DNA from 3 places in the Micromonospora sp. WMMD956 genome. Region 2 is predicted to be linked to each of the others. Evidence: riboswitches for the same ligand, from Rfam matches in the RefSeq annotation. Region 2 holds a riboswitch; each other region holds the start of a gene.

Region 1 (5,398 bases), 4.4 Mb from region 2:
GCAGCGCGCGTTCGAGGACGAGATCGCCGAGCGGCCCGAGTTCCGCGAGTTCCTCAAGGCGTGGTGGCCGCGGCTGCACCCCCGGCACGTGCTGGGCTGGCTGGCCCGCCCCGACCGGCTGCGGCGGTACGCCGCCGGGGTCCTGTCCCGGGCGGAGGTCGGCCTGCTCGTCGAGGCGTACCGGTCGCTGGACGCCGAGGGGCTCACGATCGCCGACGTCGCCCTGCTCGACGAGCTGGACGCGCTGCTGGGCAAGCCGGTGCAGCCGAAGCGGGCGAAGCGCGACCCGTTCCAGCTCGCCGGGGGCGTCCGCGAGCTGAGCACGCACGCCGACCGGCAGCGGGCGGCGCGGGAGGCGGCCCGGGAGCGGCCGGAGGACTACCGCGACTTCGCGCACGTGGTGGTCGACGAGGCGCAGGACGTGTCGCCGATGCAGTGGCGGATGATCGGTCGGCGCGGCCGGCTGGCGTCCTGGACGGTGGTGGGCGACCCGGCGCAGACCGCGTGGACGGGGGACCCGCAGGAGCTGACCCGGGCGCGGGACGCGGCGCTGGGCCGGCGGCGGCGGCACGAGTTCGAGCTGACCACCAACTACCGCAACTCGGCGGAGATCTTCGCGGTGGCGGCGGCGGAGATCCGCCGGCTCTACCCGGACCTGGCGCTGCCCCGGGCGGTGCGGTCGACCGGCGTGGCCCCGGTCGAGCTGACCGTGCCGGCGGCCGGGCTGGCGGCGGCGACCGTCGCGGCGGTCGGCGAGCTGCTCGGCGAGGTGGAGGGCACGGTCGGGGTGATCACGCCGGTGCCGCGCCGCGACGAGGTCGCGGGCTGGCTGGCGGGCCGGGCCGCGCCGCGCCTGCAGGTGGTGACCAGCCTCCAGGCCAAGGGCATGGAGTACGACGGGGTGGTGCTGGTCGCCCCGGGCGAGATCCGGGCCGATCCGGGCTCGGGCGTGCGGACGCTGTACGTGGCGCTGTCCCGGGCGACCCAGCGCCTCGTCACGATCGACCCGACGGGCTGACCGCCCGCCCCGGCCGTTCCCGGGCCGGACCGCTGTCGATCACTTGCACATATTGCGATGTGAGCATAGATTGGGCCGGGCGGGGATCACGGACGGAGGGCGCGGGCGTGGGCGCAGGGCATGACCACCACCACGGGGCGGCGAACGTGGCGGACCGCCACTCGGGGCGGCTCTGGGCGGCGTTCGCGCTGCTCGCCGCGCTGATGATCGTCGAGGCGGCGACCGCGCTCGGCACCGGCTCGCTGGCGCTGCTCTCCGACGCCGGGCACATGTTCACCGACGTGCTCGGCATCGGCATGGCGCTCGCCGCGATCACCGCCACCCGCCGGGCCACCGCCGACCCGCAGCGCACCTTCGGGCTCTACCGGCTGGAGGTGCTCGCCGCGCTCGGCAACGCCCTGCTGCTCAGCGGCGTCGCCGTCTACGTCCTCGTCGAGGCCGTCCGCCGTTTCGGCGACCCGCCCGAGGTGACCACCGGCCCGATGCTCGTGGTGGCGGTGCTGGGCCTGCTCGCCAACGTCGCCGCGTTCGCCCTGCTGCGCAGCGGGGCGAAGGAGAGCATCAACATGCGCGGGGCGTACCTGGAGGTGCTGGGCGACCTGCTCGGGTCGGTCGGCGTGATCGGCGCGGCGGTGCTGATCATGGCGACCGGCTGGTGGTGGGCGGACCCGGCGGTGGCCGTCGCGATCGGCGTGTTCATCCTGCCCCGCACCTGGCGGCTCGGGCGGGCCGCGGTGCGCATCCTGGTGCAGGCCGCGCCGGAGCACCTCCAGGTGACCGCCGTGCACGACCGGCTGGCCGCCGTGCCCGGCGTGGTCGAGGTGCACGACCTGCACGTCTGGACGCTGACCTCCGGCATGGAGGTCGCCTCGGCCCACCTGACCATGGCGCCCGGCGCGGAGGTCGGCGCGGTGCTGACCGCCGCCCGCACCGCCCTGCACGAGGACTTCCACATCGAGCACGCCACGTTGCAGGTCGAGCCCGGAGCGGCCCGCGACGGCTGCGGCCCGGCCGGCTGGTGAGACGGGAATCCAGCAATTTTTGCGACATTCGCGGCCGAATAGCCGACTTGACAGGTTTCATCCGCGTACCCTCCGTCACGGAGGCAGCGCTGGCCCCATCTGCACCGGTAGGCTCAGCCCCGGCCACCGCCGGGCGGCGCCCTCCGGCGCCTGTGGTGGCCGCCGCCTAATCGCCCGTGGGCGAGCCGGGGAACCATGTGTGTGGGGTGCATCCGCTCCAGCGGTAGGGATCTTCCGTCCCGAACCCGTCAGCTAACCCGGTCGGCGGCTGACGGAAGGACACGCACATGCCAGTAGTGGCACCTGTAGGAAGGATCGCCGCCCGGGTGGCGGCGGCGCTGGCGCTGACGCTCGCCGTCGGCCTCGGGGTCGCGCCGGTGACGCCGGCCGGGGCCGCGCCGCCGGTCGGCCTGCTCGCCGCGCCCGGTGACGACGAGGAGGGCGGCACGCCCGCCCTGCGCGCCCAGCTCGAGGCGGCCAGCAAGGGCTACCTGGAGGCCAAGACCGCCCTCGACCGCTCGGTGAAGCGGCAGCAGCAGCTCGGCGGCCAGCTCAAGACGGTCGAGGCCGAGCTGGTCACCCGGGGCGCCAAGGTCGGCGAGATCGCCGGGGTGGCGTACAAGAAGGGCCGGCTCACCGCCGCCTCGGTGCTGCTCGACAGCAGCTCCCCCGAGGGGTTCCTCGACCGGGCCGCCGCGCTCGACACGATCGCCGCGAACGAGGACCGCGCGCTGCGCGAGCTGCTGACCACCCGGGACGAGGCGACGAAGACCCGGCAGGCCCTCGACGGCGAGATCCGCGAGCAGCGCAAGCAGGTCGCGCTGATGGGCAAGCGCAAGGAGCAGGCCGAGCGGGCCCTCACCGTGGCCAACGACAAGGCCAGCAGCAGCAGCGGCGGGTCCAGCCCGGGCGGCACCTCCAGCGCGAACGCCACCCCCGCGAAGCGCAACTCCGACGGCTCCTGGCCGGCGGAGTCGTGCAGCGTCAACGACCCCACCCCGGCCAACGGCTGCATCACCCCGCGCACCCTGCACGCGCTCAACCAGGCCAAGGCCGCCGGCTTCACCCGGTACGTCTCCTGCTACCGGCCCGGCGGCTCCGGCGAGCACCCGAAGGGCCGGGCCTGCGACTTCGCCGCGCAGAAGGGCGGCTTCGGCGGCGTGGCCAGCGGCGGGGACCGCACCTACGGCAACAACCTGGCGGCGTACTTCGTGCGCAACGCCGACCGGCTCGCCGTGCTCTACGTGATCTGGTTCAAGCAAATCTGGCTGCCCAGCAGCGGCTGGAAGGCGTACAGCGGCGGAAACGGGGACCCGTCCAGCGACCACACCAACCACGTGCACCTGTCGGTGATCTGAGCCACCGCGCCACGGCGGCCCTCCCCCACCGGGGGCGGGTCGCCGGGCGCTACGCCGCCCGGCCGAGCACCTCGCCGAGCCGGCGGGCCAGCCCGAGGTGCGCCGAGCGGGCCTGCCGGAAGGCGTACGCGAACAGCGGCGTCGGCGCGGCCAGGGTGATCTCCACGTCGACGCGGAGGAGGCCGTCCGGCTCGTCGCGCAGCCGGGTGTGGTTACGCACCGTCGTGGCCGGCCGCTGCCGGGCCACCGTGACGATCTCGTCGTCGGTCACCGTCAGCACGTCCGCGTGGTATGTCACCCCGAAGCGCACCGGCCCGGCGGCGAGCTGGTCGGTGATCGCGTAGCTGGCCAGGGCGCCCGGCCGGGGCGGCAGCCGGCGCACCCGCGTGATCAACGGATGCAGCTCGGTCTGCCGGGCGGGGTCACTGAGCAGCGCCACCGCCTCCGCCCGCGGGCAGCGGGCCTGGACCGAGTACTGGAAGCTCTCGCGCCGGGGCATCCGTCGATCGTCCCCCACCCGGGGGCGTGGGGGAAGGGCCGAACGCCCCGGCACGTGGACCTGCGCCGGCGGCCGCGTCAGGCGCCCGGCAGCACCTCGGGGGTGGCCGTGCCCGCGAGGTAGGGCTCCGGGGCGCCGAAGAGGCCGAGCAGGCCGGTCACCCAGAGCTGCCGGTGCACGAACCGGCTCGGCTCGGTGACGACCAGCTTCACCCCGCTGACCTCGGCGGTCTGGAAGCCGGCCACCATCGCGCTGATGCCGACGGAGTCGATGAAGGTGACGAGACGCATGTTCAGCTCGATGCGGGCGGGCCGCCCCTTGGTGAGCACCTCGGCGATGGCTTCACGCACCTCGTACGCGGTGTCGACGTCGATCTCACCGCGCGGGGCGATTTCGATGACACCACCGGAAAGAACCGACTTCACGATCGACAGGCTCACGCGAGCACCTCCACTCGCCCGTTGACGGGCGCCTCATCAGTACGCGGGCCGCGACCGAGAGTATTCCTCCGATGGCCTCGGTCGCCACCCCTCGGGATGAGCAATTCGTGGATCAGGGCAAAACACGCTGCCCTTATCCGGACTTTTCAGATCCTGTTTGCCGGACGACCGGCCCGGGGCCGGTGTCGCCGACCCAGGGTAGCGGTCTCCCCTGACCTTTGCGCGCACCCCGCACCCCGGGCGTGTGACCACCTTCCGTCACCGGCCGGACCCGCCGCCGTTGCCCGCCCCGCCTAGCATCGGCGGCGTCCACACCCGCAGCACGGAAGGAACCACCCCCATGATCCGGAGACTGGCCGGCCTGGCCGGCGTCGGCGCGCTGCTCGCACTCATGCTGGCCTGCGGCTTCGGCGGCGCCGGGGACGACGACGATGACGATGACGACGACGACTTCGCCCGGGGCGCGGCGGTGGTGTCCGTACGCTGAGGGCACGGCCGACGCGCCGGGGTTTGCGGCGGCGTCGGGCGGGGCACTGCCCCGGTGGGCGGACCGCGCCGGGACAGTGCCCGGCGCGTCGGCCGCCCACCGGTCCCACGCCGCAGTCCGAAGTGGCCGCAAGCTTCGGCACCCGAGGAGGTAGCACGATGTTCGGAACCAACCTGCTGGAGCGCCGCAGCAAGCCGGAGCGGATCGCGGACCAGGCCTGGCAGCACCTGGCCTCCGCCGTCGTCTCCGCCGGGGACAGCGTGCGCGACACCGCCCGCTCCGCCCGGCGCAGCGGCTCGGGCCTCGCCGACGACGCGGGCGACCTGGTCGGCTCCGCGGCCGACGAGGCGCGCCGCCGGGCGGTGCGGGCCTTCGACGCGCTCGCCGGTCGCCGGCCCGCCCTGCCCTGGGCGCTGCTGGTCGGGGCCGCCCTGGCCGGGGCGGCGATCGGCTGGGCCGCCGGTTCGGCGGCGCGGGCCGCCGGGCGGCGGGGCGAGCGCGACGTCGAGGAGATCGAGTTCGTCGACGTCGACCGGCCCAACTCCCCGGTCGGCCTGGACGGCTGAGCCGCCCG
Region 2 (5,398 bases):
AGTTCTTCTTCATCCTCAGCGGCTTCGTGCTGGTCTGGTCGGCCCGCGACGGGGACCGCCGTCGCGACTTCCTGCGCCGCCGGCTCGCCAAGATCTACCCGAACCACCTGCTGATGTGGGCGGTGGTGCTGGCGACCGGGGTGTGGGTCTTCGCCGACCCGGTCAACGTCCGCGCCGCGCTGGAGAACCTGTTCCTGGTCCAGGCGTGGGACCCGACGCCCGGCTACTTCTACAGCGTCAACTCGGTGAGCTGGTCGCTCTCCTGCGAGCTGTTCTTCTACGTCTGCCTGCCGTTCGCGCTGCCCCTGGTGCGCCGGGCGCCCGTCGGGGCGCTGTGGGCGGTGGTGGCGGCCGTGCCGCTGCTGATCGTGGCGCTCTGGCCGGGGCAGCGCCTGGTGCCGCAGGAGAGCACCTGGTGGTTCACCCAGATCTTCCCGGTCGTGCGGTCGCTGGAGTTCTGGATGGGGGTGGCCGCCGCCGAGCTGCTGCGCAGGGGGCGCTGGCGTGGGCCCGGGCTCACCGCCGCCAGCGCCATCTTCGTCGTCACCTGGGTGGTCGCCGCCCAGTGGATCCGCGCCGAGCTGTGGGCGGCGCTGCTCGCGGCGGCGTACCTGCTGGTCATCGTGGCCGCCGCCGACGCGGACGTGCGCGGCGCGCGGACGCCGTGGCGGTCCCGGCCGATGGTCTGGCTCGGCGAGGTCTCCTTCGCCTTCTATCTGGTGCACGTCTTCGTCATGATCACCGTCCTGCGGCTTGCCGACCGGCTCGGCACGGGCCTGCCGGGCTGGTGGGGCCCCCTGGCGGCGGTCGGCTTCCTGCTGGTCAACCTCGGTCTGGCCGCGCTGTTGCACCGCTGGGTCGAGATGCCGCTGACCCGCCGGCTCGGGCCCCCGCGCCGCCCCCGCCCGCCGGCCGCCGCCCACCCGCCGGTGGTGCGCCGCGCCGCGCCGAGCAGCTGACCCGCCCGCCGGCGGCGCGTCGCGCGACCGGTGGCGGTAGCGTGGACGGGTGCTTCCCGTCGCGCTGACCTGTCCCCTGTGGTGGGTCGCGCGCTGGACGGCGCGGATGCTGGCGACGCTCGCCGTCGTGGTCGCGTTCTCCCTCGGCGCCGCGGCGCTGCCGGCGGGCGCGGTGGTTCCCGGCGGCGTCGACCCCGGCCCGGCCGGCGCGGTCGCCGCCGCTTCCGCCGCCGCCGATCTTGCCGCTTCCGCCGCCGTGGTGGCGGCACCCGGATCCGCAGGGGCCGCGACCACCGCCGCCGCCACCATCGGCCCGTGGCCGTCGCCCGCCGGGGCCGGTCGCCCGCCCGCCGCCGCGTCGGCCCCGCAGCGGGTGCCGACCGGTTTCGTCCCCGCCGCCGCCGGCCCCCGCGCGCCGCCGGCCGCCTGAGCAGCACGGCGGGCCCGCCCGCCGCCGCCGACGAACCGCGCCGCCCACCCGCCTGCCGGGCCGGCCGCCCCACCCCCCCCGCCGCCCGCGCCCCGCCCGGCGGCGTGGATCCCGTTCCGCCTCCACCGTCGTGAGGTGCCGACCATGGACATCGTGCTCTACCAGTTCCTGACCGAGGTGCCGCTGGCCGCCGCCATCTGGTCCGTGCTGCTCGTGCTGGCGCTCACCGTGCTCGCGGTGCTGGTCGCCCGCCCCGAGCGGGACCACCCGCCCGCCGTCGAGGCCCCCGCCGGGCCCGCCGCCCCGCCCGCCCCGGCGGTCGCCGACCTGCGCCGGTACGCCGACGAGGTGGCGGTGGCCGCCGCCGGGGCCGCGCAGAACGCCCGCCGCCGCCGGGCCGCCTGGACGGCCGCCCAGGACGCCGCCGAGCGGGCCTGGCAGGCGTACGACGAGGCGGAGACCGCCGCGCGGCGCTTCCGCGACGCGGGGGCGCTGCCGACGCCGCACACCCCGCGCACCCCCACCGAGTACGCGGCCCGGGAACGCTGGCTGCACCACGCCGCCACGGCGGCCCACCTGCGGGGCGAGCTGTCCATCGGGCAGCTCTGCGACGTCTTCGCCTGCCGGGGCGGCTGGGACCCCCGGCGGCACCCGGTGGAGCAGGAGGTCGTCCTGGCCCGGGCCGTCCGGGACGGCAGACTGGCCCGCTACCGGGCCGCCGCCGCGCGGGAGCGGGCCGCGTGGGACGACGCCGAACTGGCCGCCGTGGCCGCCCGGGCGCTGGCCGCCGAGGCGTACGCCGCCGCCGAGCGCGTCCGCCCCGCCCCCGCGCCGGCTCCCCGCGCGGCGGTGGCCGGCCGGCTCGTCCCGGCCCTCGGCTGGCGGCCGGCCCGCTGGCGCCCGGCCCGAATCGGCTGACCCCACCCACCCCCCACCCCCCACCGCCCCGGGCCCGGTGATCAAGAAGTTTGCGTCATCGTGGAGATCAACTCTGACGCTTTTCTCTTGATCACCGGAGCGAGGGGGGAGGGGGGAGGGGGAGGGGCGGGCCTCGCTCTTTGGTAAGGCGGGCCGGGGTGGCTTCCGGGATTTGCCGTGAGCCGGGTCACGGCCGTCCGAATCCGGGCAACCGGTCCATTCGGTCCGATCTCTTGACGCAATGCGCCGACAATCGCGGCAGGTTGTCCCGTTGCAGGCCGGTGGCGTCGCCTGGGCCGATCCTCCCATTGAGGCGCGTCAGTCTCTTCTGACCGGTAAATCGACCGACGATGGGACGTTTAAGCAGTTCGGAGGGGGTTGGCAGGGCTTCCGTCGGCCAGTAGTGTCGGCCCGTCCGGTGCGGTACCCGATCGCAAGAGGCGACGCCGCGCCGACCCGCTCAATCGTGATCATCACGAACCGGGGACCCATTGCACGTCCGGGGTGAATCCGCGGGCCACGGCCTGCGGTAGGGCGATCTTCCCGCCCGAATCCGTCAGCTAACCCGGTAGGCGGTGTCGGAAGGAGTTCCATCCTCGTGCAGTTTGACCCCACCCCCCGGGTTGTTCCTCCACCACGGAGCCCGGTGCCCGCGTCCGTCGCCGTCGAGCCGGCGCACTGACCGTCGCACCCCTGCGTACGCCCGCCTGAACGGGCGTCCCCCCAGAAAGCGGACCCCACCGGCCGCGGACACGTCCGCGCCGCCGTGCGCCGACGCGCGCCCGGGCGCCCCCGCTTCCGCCCCGCCCCGTGGAGGAACACGTGAACGATCAGCTCAAGCGGCACCTGCGGCGACTCGCCACGGAACGCCCCTACCAGGTCGTCGCCGGCTCCGCCGCGGCGCTGCTGCTGGCCTCCGGCACCGGCGCGCTGCTCACCGCCGTCAACGACGACCCCGCCCCGCAGCGGACCACCAACGCCGCCGTGGCCGAGGTCGCGCCCCGCCTCGACGGCGCGGCCAGCCGCGCCCAGGCCCGGGTCGCCGCGCCGCCCGCGACCGCCGCCCCGGGCAGCGCCTCGCCGTCGCCGAGCGCCACCCCGACCACCCCGAACCCCGACCTGACCGCCAGGTCGACGCCGAAGAAGACGACGCCGAAGCCGGCGGCCCCGAAGCCGCCGTCGACCAAGGTCCTCGACTACGACTACGAGGCCCAGACCACCTACTACTACTGCGGCCCGGCGGCGGTGCGCAACGCGCTCTCCGCCACCGGGGTCGACGGCACCCAGGACGCCCTGGCCGTCCGCCTCGGCACCACCGAGATGGGCACCAACTCCGCCTACGACACCACTCGGGTGCTCAACGAGATGGTCAAGGGCGAGCCGTACCGGACCCGGCTGATCCCCGGCGGCGCCGCCACCCCGGCTGAGGCGGAGCGGCTGCGGGCCGACGTGGTGCAGGCGGTCAGCGCCGGGCGCGGCGTCGTGGTCAACATCGCCGGCGACGCCACCGACGTCGACGGCGGCTGGCACTCGTTCCCCGGCGGCCACTACATCGCCGTCGTCGGCTACCGCGACTCCGGGCGCACCGTGCGGATCGCCGACTCGGCGGACCCGGCCGTCCCGGCGTACTGGATCAGCACCGCCGCGCTGGCCCACTGGGCGGCGACGCGGGGCTACTCGGCCTGACAGCACCCTCCCCCCGCCGGCCCCGGCTCTCTTCGCAAGAGAGCCGGGGCCGGTGCCCGTCTGCCCGCCGAAGCCTCGGCTTCTGCCACAAGCGCGCAGGAACCGTCCAGGAGCCGACGGGCGGGACGATCAGGCGGTGGGGGAGGGGGTCATCGCGTCGGCGGCGCGCGGGGCCGGCGGGTTCCAGCCCGGCTCCAGCTCCCGGCGGGCCGCCGCCAGGAACGCCTCGGCGTACGACTCGACCGGGAAGTCGCCCAGGTAGTGCGCCCGGGTGCCCCAGCGGGCCGCCGCCTTCGGGTCGGTGTCCAGCAGCAGGCCGAGCACCTCGTCGAGGTTGCCCGCGTCGCGCCGCAGCACGTAGCCCGAGCCGGCCAGCGGGAACCGCTCGACGAACCGGTCGCCGTCGCCGGCCATGTCGGTCACCGCGTACGGCTTGCCGGAGTAGAGGTAGTCGGAGATGACCCCGGAGACGTCCGAGACGAGGGCGTCGGAGCGGTTGACGCAGTCGACCAGGGACAGCTCGCGGCTGGCCGCCGCGCCGAAGACGTGCTGCCGACCGGTGCGGGCCCGGTCCGCCGCCAGCAGCTCCGTGAGCCGGGCGAGCTGCCGCGCCGACGCCGGGTTCTGCCCCGTGTACGGGTGGGCGCGCAGGATCACCGTCGCGCCCCGGGCCAGCAGCCCCCGCACGATCGTCTCGCCCACCGGCAGCGAGCAGTAGTTGGCGTCGGCGTGGTGCCCCGTCCAGGTCGGGGTGTAGAGCACCGTCGGATTCGCCAGGCCGGTGGCCGGCGCGCGGCGTACCTCGATCGACTCGACCTGGGGGCGGCCGACCACGACGAACTTCTCCGCCGGGATGTCCACCCCGGCGCGGGCGTACCGGTCGATCGCGGCCCGCCCGGCGACGAAGTTGCGGTCGAACAGCGCCGTGACCGGGTTGGCGCTCGGGGCCTTGTCGCTGTCGCCGTGGTGGATCTGCACGTGGGTGAGCTGCGAGAACCGGATGCAGTGGCTGTTCTTCGCCCCGTGGTTGACGTAGAACGCCACCTTCAGGCCCGGCACCAGCGCCTCGTCCATCGCCTTCAGCGTCGGGCAGTAGACCACCGGGGCGCTGGTGGCCGCCGCGATGGGGGCGAGGAACTCCGGCTCCCGCACCATCACGAAGAACGGCCGGCCGATCCGCTCCAGGTAGGGCAGCCACATGGTGACCTGGTATTCCGACCCGGGCGGGGCGGAGAAGTGCAGCAGGAACTCCGGCCGGTGCGCCCGCAGCGCCCGGGCCGCCGCCGAGCCGCCCGCCCCGGGCCGGAACCGCCGCTTCGCCAGGTCCGCCGCGACCGCACCGGCCCCCGCGCCGACGGCGAGGGCCGCCAGCAGGGCCACCCAGGCCGGCAGCGCCAGGGCGGCG
Region 3 (5,398 bases), 2.0 Mb from region 2:
GCAACCCCTTCCCAACGCAGGAAATGTGTATCACGTAACGCTTGACGTGCCTTTTGCTGCGTGTGACCGTGGGGGAACTGGTCGTGCGCGTGAATGACGAGGTGATGGGGCATGGAGCAGTCCAGCATGTCGATGGCTCAGGCGGGCTCCGGGCAGCTCGATCCCCGCACGTCCGTCGGGCGACCGGGCGAACCGGGCACCCCGGGTGCTCGCTGCACCCCGGCCCGGGCCCTCGCCGAGCTGCACGCCGGCAACCACCGCTTCGTCACCGGGACGCCGCGCCACCCCAACCAGGACGCCGGTCACCGGGCGGCCGTCGCCGACGGCCAGAACCCGTTCGCGGTGATCGTCGGCTGCTCCGACTCCCGCCTCGCCGCCGAGATCATCTTCGACCGCGGCCTGGGTGACCTCTTCGTGGTGCGCACCGCCGGGCACACCGTCGGCCCCGAGGTGCTGGGCAGCGTCGAGTACGCCGTGACCGTGCTGGGCACCCCCCTGGTGGTGGTGCTCGGCCACGACTCCTGCGGGGCGGTGCAGGCGGCCAAGGCGGCGACCGGCACCGGCAGCGAGCCCGCCGGAAACCTGCGGGCCGTGGTCGACGCCGTGGTGCCCAGCCTGCACCGGGCCGCCGAGCGGGGCGTCGAGAGCATCGACGAGATCGTCGACATCCACATCGCGTGCACGGTCGAGGCGATGCTCGACCGGTCGCCCGTGCTGGCCGCCGAGGTCGACGCGGGCCGGTGCGCGGTAGTCGGGATGTCGTACCGGCTCAGTGCCGGCGGGGTGCGGACGGTGGCCGCCGTGCCGGCCGCCATGGCCACGGACCCCACCCCGGCGGCCGCCGCCGCCTGAGACGCGAGAGGGGCCGCCCCGTAGCGGGACGGCCCCTCTCGTCGTGCGCGGCGCGCCGCGTCAGAGCAGCGACATGTGCACGTGGTCGGTGTGGTTGGACGGTCCGCTGTAGGAACTCCAGCCGTTCGCCGGGAACCAGATCTGCCGGTTCCAGATGACGTAGTAGATGCCGAGCCGGTCGGCGTTGCGGATGAGGAACGCGGCGAGGTTGTTGCCGTACATCCGGGTGTCGTTGTTGTGCCAGGGGGAGAAGCCGCTGTTCTGGAGCGACCAGTCGCAGGCCCGACCCTTGGGGTGCTCCCACGGCCCGCCCGGCCGGTAGCAGCCCACGAACCGGTTGAAGCCGGCCCGCTTGACCTCCTTGTAGGCGTGCAGCGTGCGGGGCGTCACGCAGCCGGAGGTGGTGGGGTCGTTCTCGCTGCACGACTCCGGCCGCCAGGTGCCGTCCGACGTCCGGCCCGGCGCGATCCGCGCGACCGGGGACGTGGCGTTGACCAGGCCGCCGGTGAAGCCCTTGCCGCCGACCAGCGCGAGCGCCTTCTCGGCGTCGTGCTTCTTCTTCGCCATGACCGACGCCTGCTTCTGCTGCTCGCGCACCTCGGCGTCGAGCGCGAGCTTGGCCTGCTCGGCGCGGTTCTTCGCCGCGCTGACCTCGGCCAGCTTGTTGGCGTTGACCATGTTCAGCTCGTCGAGGGCGGAGGCGCGCTTGACAAACGAGTCCGGGCTGTTGCTCTCCAGCAGCATCGCCATCGCACCGACCCGCCCGGTCCGGTACGACTGCGCGGCCATCTCGCCGACCTGCGGCGCGAGCGCGTCCAGCTCCTCCTGGGCCTTCCGCACCTCGTCGGCGAGCTGGGCCTGGCGCTTCTTGGACTTTTCGAGCTTCGACTTGGCCTGGACGTAGTCCCGGTTCGTCGCCTCGATCACGTCGGTGATGAGCTGGGGCTCGTCGTCCTCCTCGTGCCCCGAGGGCTGGGGGGCAGCGGCGGGCAGGGCGAGCGCCGGGGCGGCCGGCCCGGCGACGACCGCCAGGGCAGCGAGCACGGCCACCACGGGTGTCAACCAGCGGTGCAGGGGTGCCGTCACAGTGTTCCCTTCCATCGACCGCCGACCGGGTTAGCTGACGGGTTCGGGGCGGAAGCGGCCCCTACCGCTCGCGCGGATTCACCCCGGGCACCTGGTTCCCCGGCTCGCCTCGCGGCGATTGGGCGGCGGCACCGCAGGCGCCGCTTCGCGCCTTCGGCGGTGACCGGCAGCGAGGTTACCCGAGAGCACATGCGGGGAGCTACGTCCGGATGCCGACTAAAAGCGTCATTTCGTAATCGCCGTCGGTAATCAGTGATGCGCTTCTCAGGGCGGATGCCGCCGCCGGTCACGCTGCGCAGTGTCACCATGCGGTCTCCGTGCCTCCTTCTCGGTGCGGCCGTCCGGCCGGGGGGTGGGTGGGGGCGTGGTCGTCGGGGAATCCCTCGGCCGCCCGGCCGCCGCCGAGCGCCTCCAGCGCGAGATCGCGGTCCGCGGTCCGCCGCCCGCCCCCGTGGGTACGCGCCGCCGGCACGTCCCCGCCGCCCGCCTGGCGGGTCCGGGGCGCGGCCCCGTGCCCCGCCGTGGGTCCCGCCGTCGTGGGACCCGCTGCCGTGCGCCCTGCCGCCGTGACCACGGCGGCCAGCCCGGTGGTGAGCGGCACGGCGGCGATCAGACCCAGCGTGGCGACCGCGCTGCGGACGATCTCCTGGGCGAGGAACTCGCTGGTCAGGATCTCGGTCACGGGGCGGGAGTCGGCGGTGAGCAGGAGCAGCAGCGGCAGCGACGCGCCCGCGTACGCCAGCACGATCGTGTTGACCGTGGAGGCGATGTGCGCCCGGCCGACGCGGGTGGCCGCCCGGTAGAGCTGCAACCGGGACAGCCCCGGGTTGGCGTGCGCCAGCTCGGTGACGGTGGCCGCCTGGGTCACGGTGACGTCGTCGAGCACCCCGAGCGACCCGATGATGATGCCGGCCAGGAGCAGGCCGTGCAGGTCCACGTCGCCCCGGAACATCGACAGGGTGGTCGCGTCCTCGCTGCCGTACCCGGTGAGGTGGGTGGCGGCCGTGGCCAGCGTGCCCAGCAGGCCGGTGAGCACCAGGCTGCCGAGGGTGCCGAGGACGGCCACCGACGTCTGCGCGGTGACCCCGTGGGTGAGGTACAGCACCACGAACATGATCAGCGCGGAGCCGACGACGGCGATCGGCAGCGGCGACCCGCCCGCGCCGATGCCGGGCAGCACGAAGGTCAGCAGGATGGCGAAGGTGGCGGCGAGCCCGGCGAGGGCGGCCACCCCCCGCCAGCGGCCGAACGCGACGATCGCCAGCGCGAACACCACCGCCAGCCAGATCAGCGGGGCGCCACGCTGGTGCTCGGCGATGTTGTAGGCGCTCGCGGTCGGGTCCGCCGGATCGGTGAGTTTCACCAGCACGATCCGGTCGTCGACGGCGACGGTGGGCGCGCCCGGGCCGGTCGGGACCGGCGTCTCGACCTGCCGCCCGGCGTCCGGCCCCTGCTCCACCCGGACGGTCACGGTGCCGCACGGGCCGTCCGCGACGCCCGGCCCGCCGCCCTCCGGCGTCTCGGGCTGCGGCGGGCACTCCTCGGTGACCACCCGGGTCACCGTGCCGTGGTAGCGGGGCACCGGCGAACCGCCGTCGACCTCCGGGCCGCCGGCGCGGGGCCACAGGACGACCGCCGCGATCACGGTGATCACGAAGAGGGGCACCACGGTCGCGACGAGGACCCGCCGCACCCCCGGCGGGGTGGGCGGGGCGGGTCGGTTGTGGTCGGCGCCCATCGACGATCTCCAAACGGTGTCAGCGCGGGATACGGCCCGGCGGCCCGGACGGTTCAGCGTGGCGGGCGATCGGTCGGCGCCGGACGCCCGGCTCCCGCCGCCCGGCCTTCCGTTCCTCCGGCCCCTGGTCTCCCTCTCCGTCGGCCCCGGTCTACCGCTCCGCCGGCCGTCCGGAGCGGCATCCCGCGTCCCACCGCCCGGAATCGTAGCCACCCTCACCTGCGAACGCAGGTCGACCGACACCATGTCGGCGACATGGCGGTGTTCCGGCCGCCGTGATACCGCCACATGGCCGACATGCCGCCGGATCGACGGGCGGCAGGGCATGTTGGAGACATGGCCCACGACGCGCACGCCGATCGCACCGGGCACCCCACCCAGGTCGGGCACGCCATCCATGCCGAGCGCGACCACCACGCCGGGCACGGCGGGCACGACAAGCACGCCGGGCACGACCCGGAGATGTTCCGCCGCCGGTTCTGGGTCTGCCTCGCGTTGACCCTGCCGATCGTCGTCACCAGCCACATGGTGATGGACTGGTTCGGCTACTCGCTGGAGTTCCCCGGCCGGGCCCTGGTCGGCCCGGTGCTCGGCTCGGCGGTCTTCTGGTGGGGCGGGTGGCCGTTCCTGGTCGGCGCGGTCCGGGAGCTGCGCGACCGGGCACCGGGCATGATGCTGCTCATCGCGATGGCGATCAGCGTGGCGTACGCCGCGTCGCTGGCCACCAGCGCCGGCGCGTTCGACCTGGACTTCTGGTGGGAGCTGGCGGCGCTGGTCACCATCATGCTGCTCGGGCACTGGCAGGAGATGAAGGCGATCGGCCAGGCCCGGGGCGCCCTCGCGGCGCTGGCCGCGCTGCTGCCCGACGACGCGGAGCGGGTCGGGCCCGACGGCGGCACCGAGCGGGTCCCCGTGGCCGCGCTGCGCGTCGGCGACGTGCTGCTGGTCCGGCCCGGCGGTCGGGTGCCGGCCGACGGCCGGGTCGTCGGCGGGGCCGCCGAGCTGGACGAATCCATGATCACGGGCGAGTCCCGCCCGGTCGACCGGTCGGCCGGCGACCGGGTGGTGGCGGGCACGGTGGCCACGGACTCGGCGATCCGGGTCGAGGTGCAGGCCACCGGAGAGGAGACCACCCTCGCCGGCATCCAGCGCATGGTCGCCGAGGCCCAGCGCTCCAGCGGCCGGGCCCAGGTGCTCGCCGACCGCTTCGCGGCCTGGCTGTTCTACGTCGCGACCGCCACCGCCGTGCTGACGGTTGTGGTCTGGTCCGCCCTGGGCGACCCCGACGAGGCCGTCGTGCGGACCGTCACGGTGCTGGTCATCGCCTGCCCGCACGCGCTGGGGCTCGCGATCCCGCTGGTCATCGCGCTGTCCACGGCGGTGGCGGCACGCTCCGGCATCCTGGTGAAGGACCGTCTCGCGCTGGAGCGGATGCGCACCGTCGACGTGGTGCTGTTCGACAAGACCGGCACCCTGACCCGGGGCGAACACGCCGTGACCGGCGTCGCGGCCGCCGAGGGCACCAGCGAGGACGAGCTGCTGCGGCTGGCCGCCGGCGTCGAGGCGGACAGCGAGCACCCGCTGGCCCGCGCGATCGTCGCCGCCGCCGAGCAGCGCGGCGGGCACCCGGACGCCACCGGCTTCCGCGCCCTGCCGGGCCGTGGGGTGCGGGCCACGATCGACGGCACGGAATACGCGGTGGGCGGGCCTGCGCTGCTGCGC

What was found. A riboswitch is a leader RNA that binds a small molecule or an ion and turns the genes downstream of it on or off. The one in region 2 is predicted to bind cyclic di-AMP.
Region 1: another riboswitch for cyclic di-AMP. It lies ahead of O7628_RS04495 (hypothetical protein); the one in region 2 lies ahead of O7628_RS23430 (C39 family peptidase).
Region 3: another riboswitch for cyclic di-AMP. It lies ahead of O7628_RS15440 (hypothetical protein); the one in region 2 lies ahead of O7628_RS23430 (C39 family peptidase).

What each region holds. Positions count from the first base shown of each region.
Region 1 covers NZ_JARUBI010000005.1:959,976-965,373, forward strand. Annotated here, with positions in the region: gene O7628_RS04485 (AAA family ATPase) at 1-1,018, shown strand, start outside; gene O7628_RS04490 (cation diffusion facilitator family transporter) at 1,126-2,040, shown strand; cyclic di-AMP (ydaO/yuaA leader) riboswitch at 2,194-2,323, shown strand; gene O7628_RS04495 (hypothetical protein) at 2,328-3,398, shown strand; gene O7628_RS04500 (SRPBCC family protein) at 3,448-3,897, opposite strand; gene O7628_RS04505 (STAS domain-containing protein) at 3,975-4,337, opposite strand; gene O7628_RS04510 (hypothetical protein) at 4,678-4,824, shown strand; gene O7628_RS04515 (hypothetical protein) at 4,983-5,390, shown strand.
Region 2 covers NZ_JARUBI010000005.1:5,338,430-5,343,827, forward strand. Annotated here, with positions in the region: gene O7628_RS23415 (acyltransferase) at 1-959, shown strand, start outside; gene O7628_RS23420 (hypothetical protein) at 1,009-1,389, shown strand; gene O7628_RS23425 (hypothetical protein) at 1,534-2,307, shown strand; cyclic di-AMP (ydaO/yuaA leader) riboswitch at 2,755-2,897, shown strand; gene O7628_RS23430 (C39 family peptidase) at 3,118-3,993, shown strand; gene O7628_RS23435 (CDP-glycerol glycerophosphotransferase family protein) at 4,123-5,398, opposite strand, start outside.
Region 3 covers NZ_JARUBI010000005.1:3,345,782-3,351,179, forward strand. Annotated here, with positions in the region: gene O7628_RS15435 (carbonic anhydrase) at 112-852, shown strand; gene O7628_RS15440 (hypothetical protein) at 913-1,938, opposite strand; cyclic di-AMP (ydaO/yuaA leader) riboswitch at 1,943-2,073, opposite strand; gene O7628_RS15445 (YibE/F family protein) at 2,240-3,676, opposite strand; gene O7628_RS15450 (heavy metal translocating P-type ATPase) at 4,139-5,398, shown strand, end outside.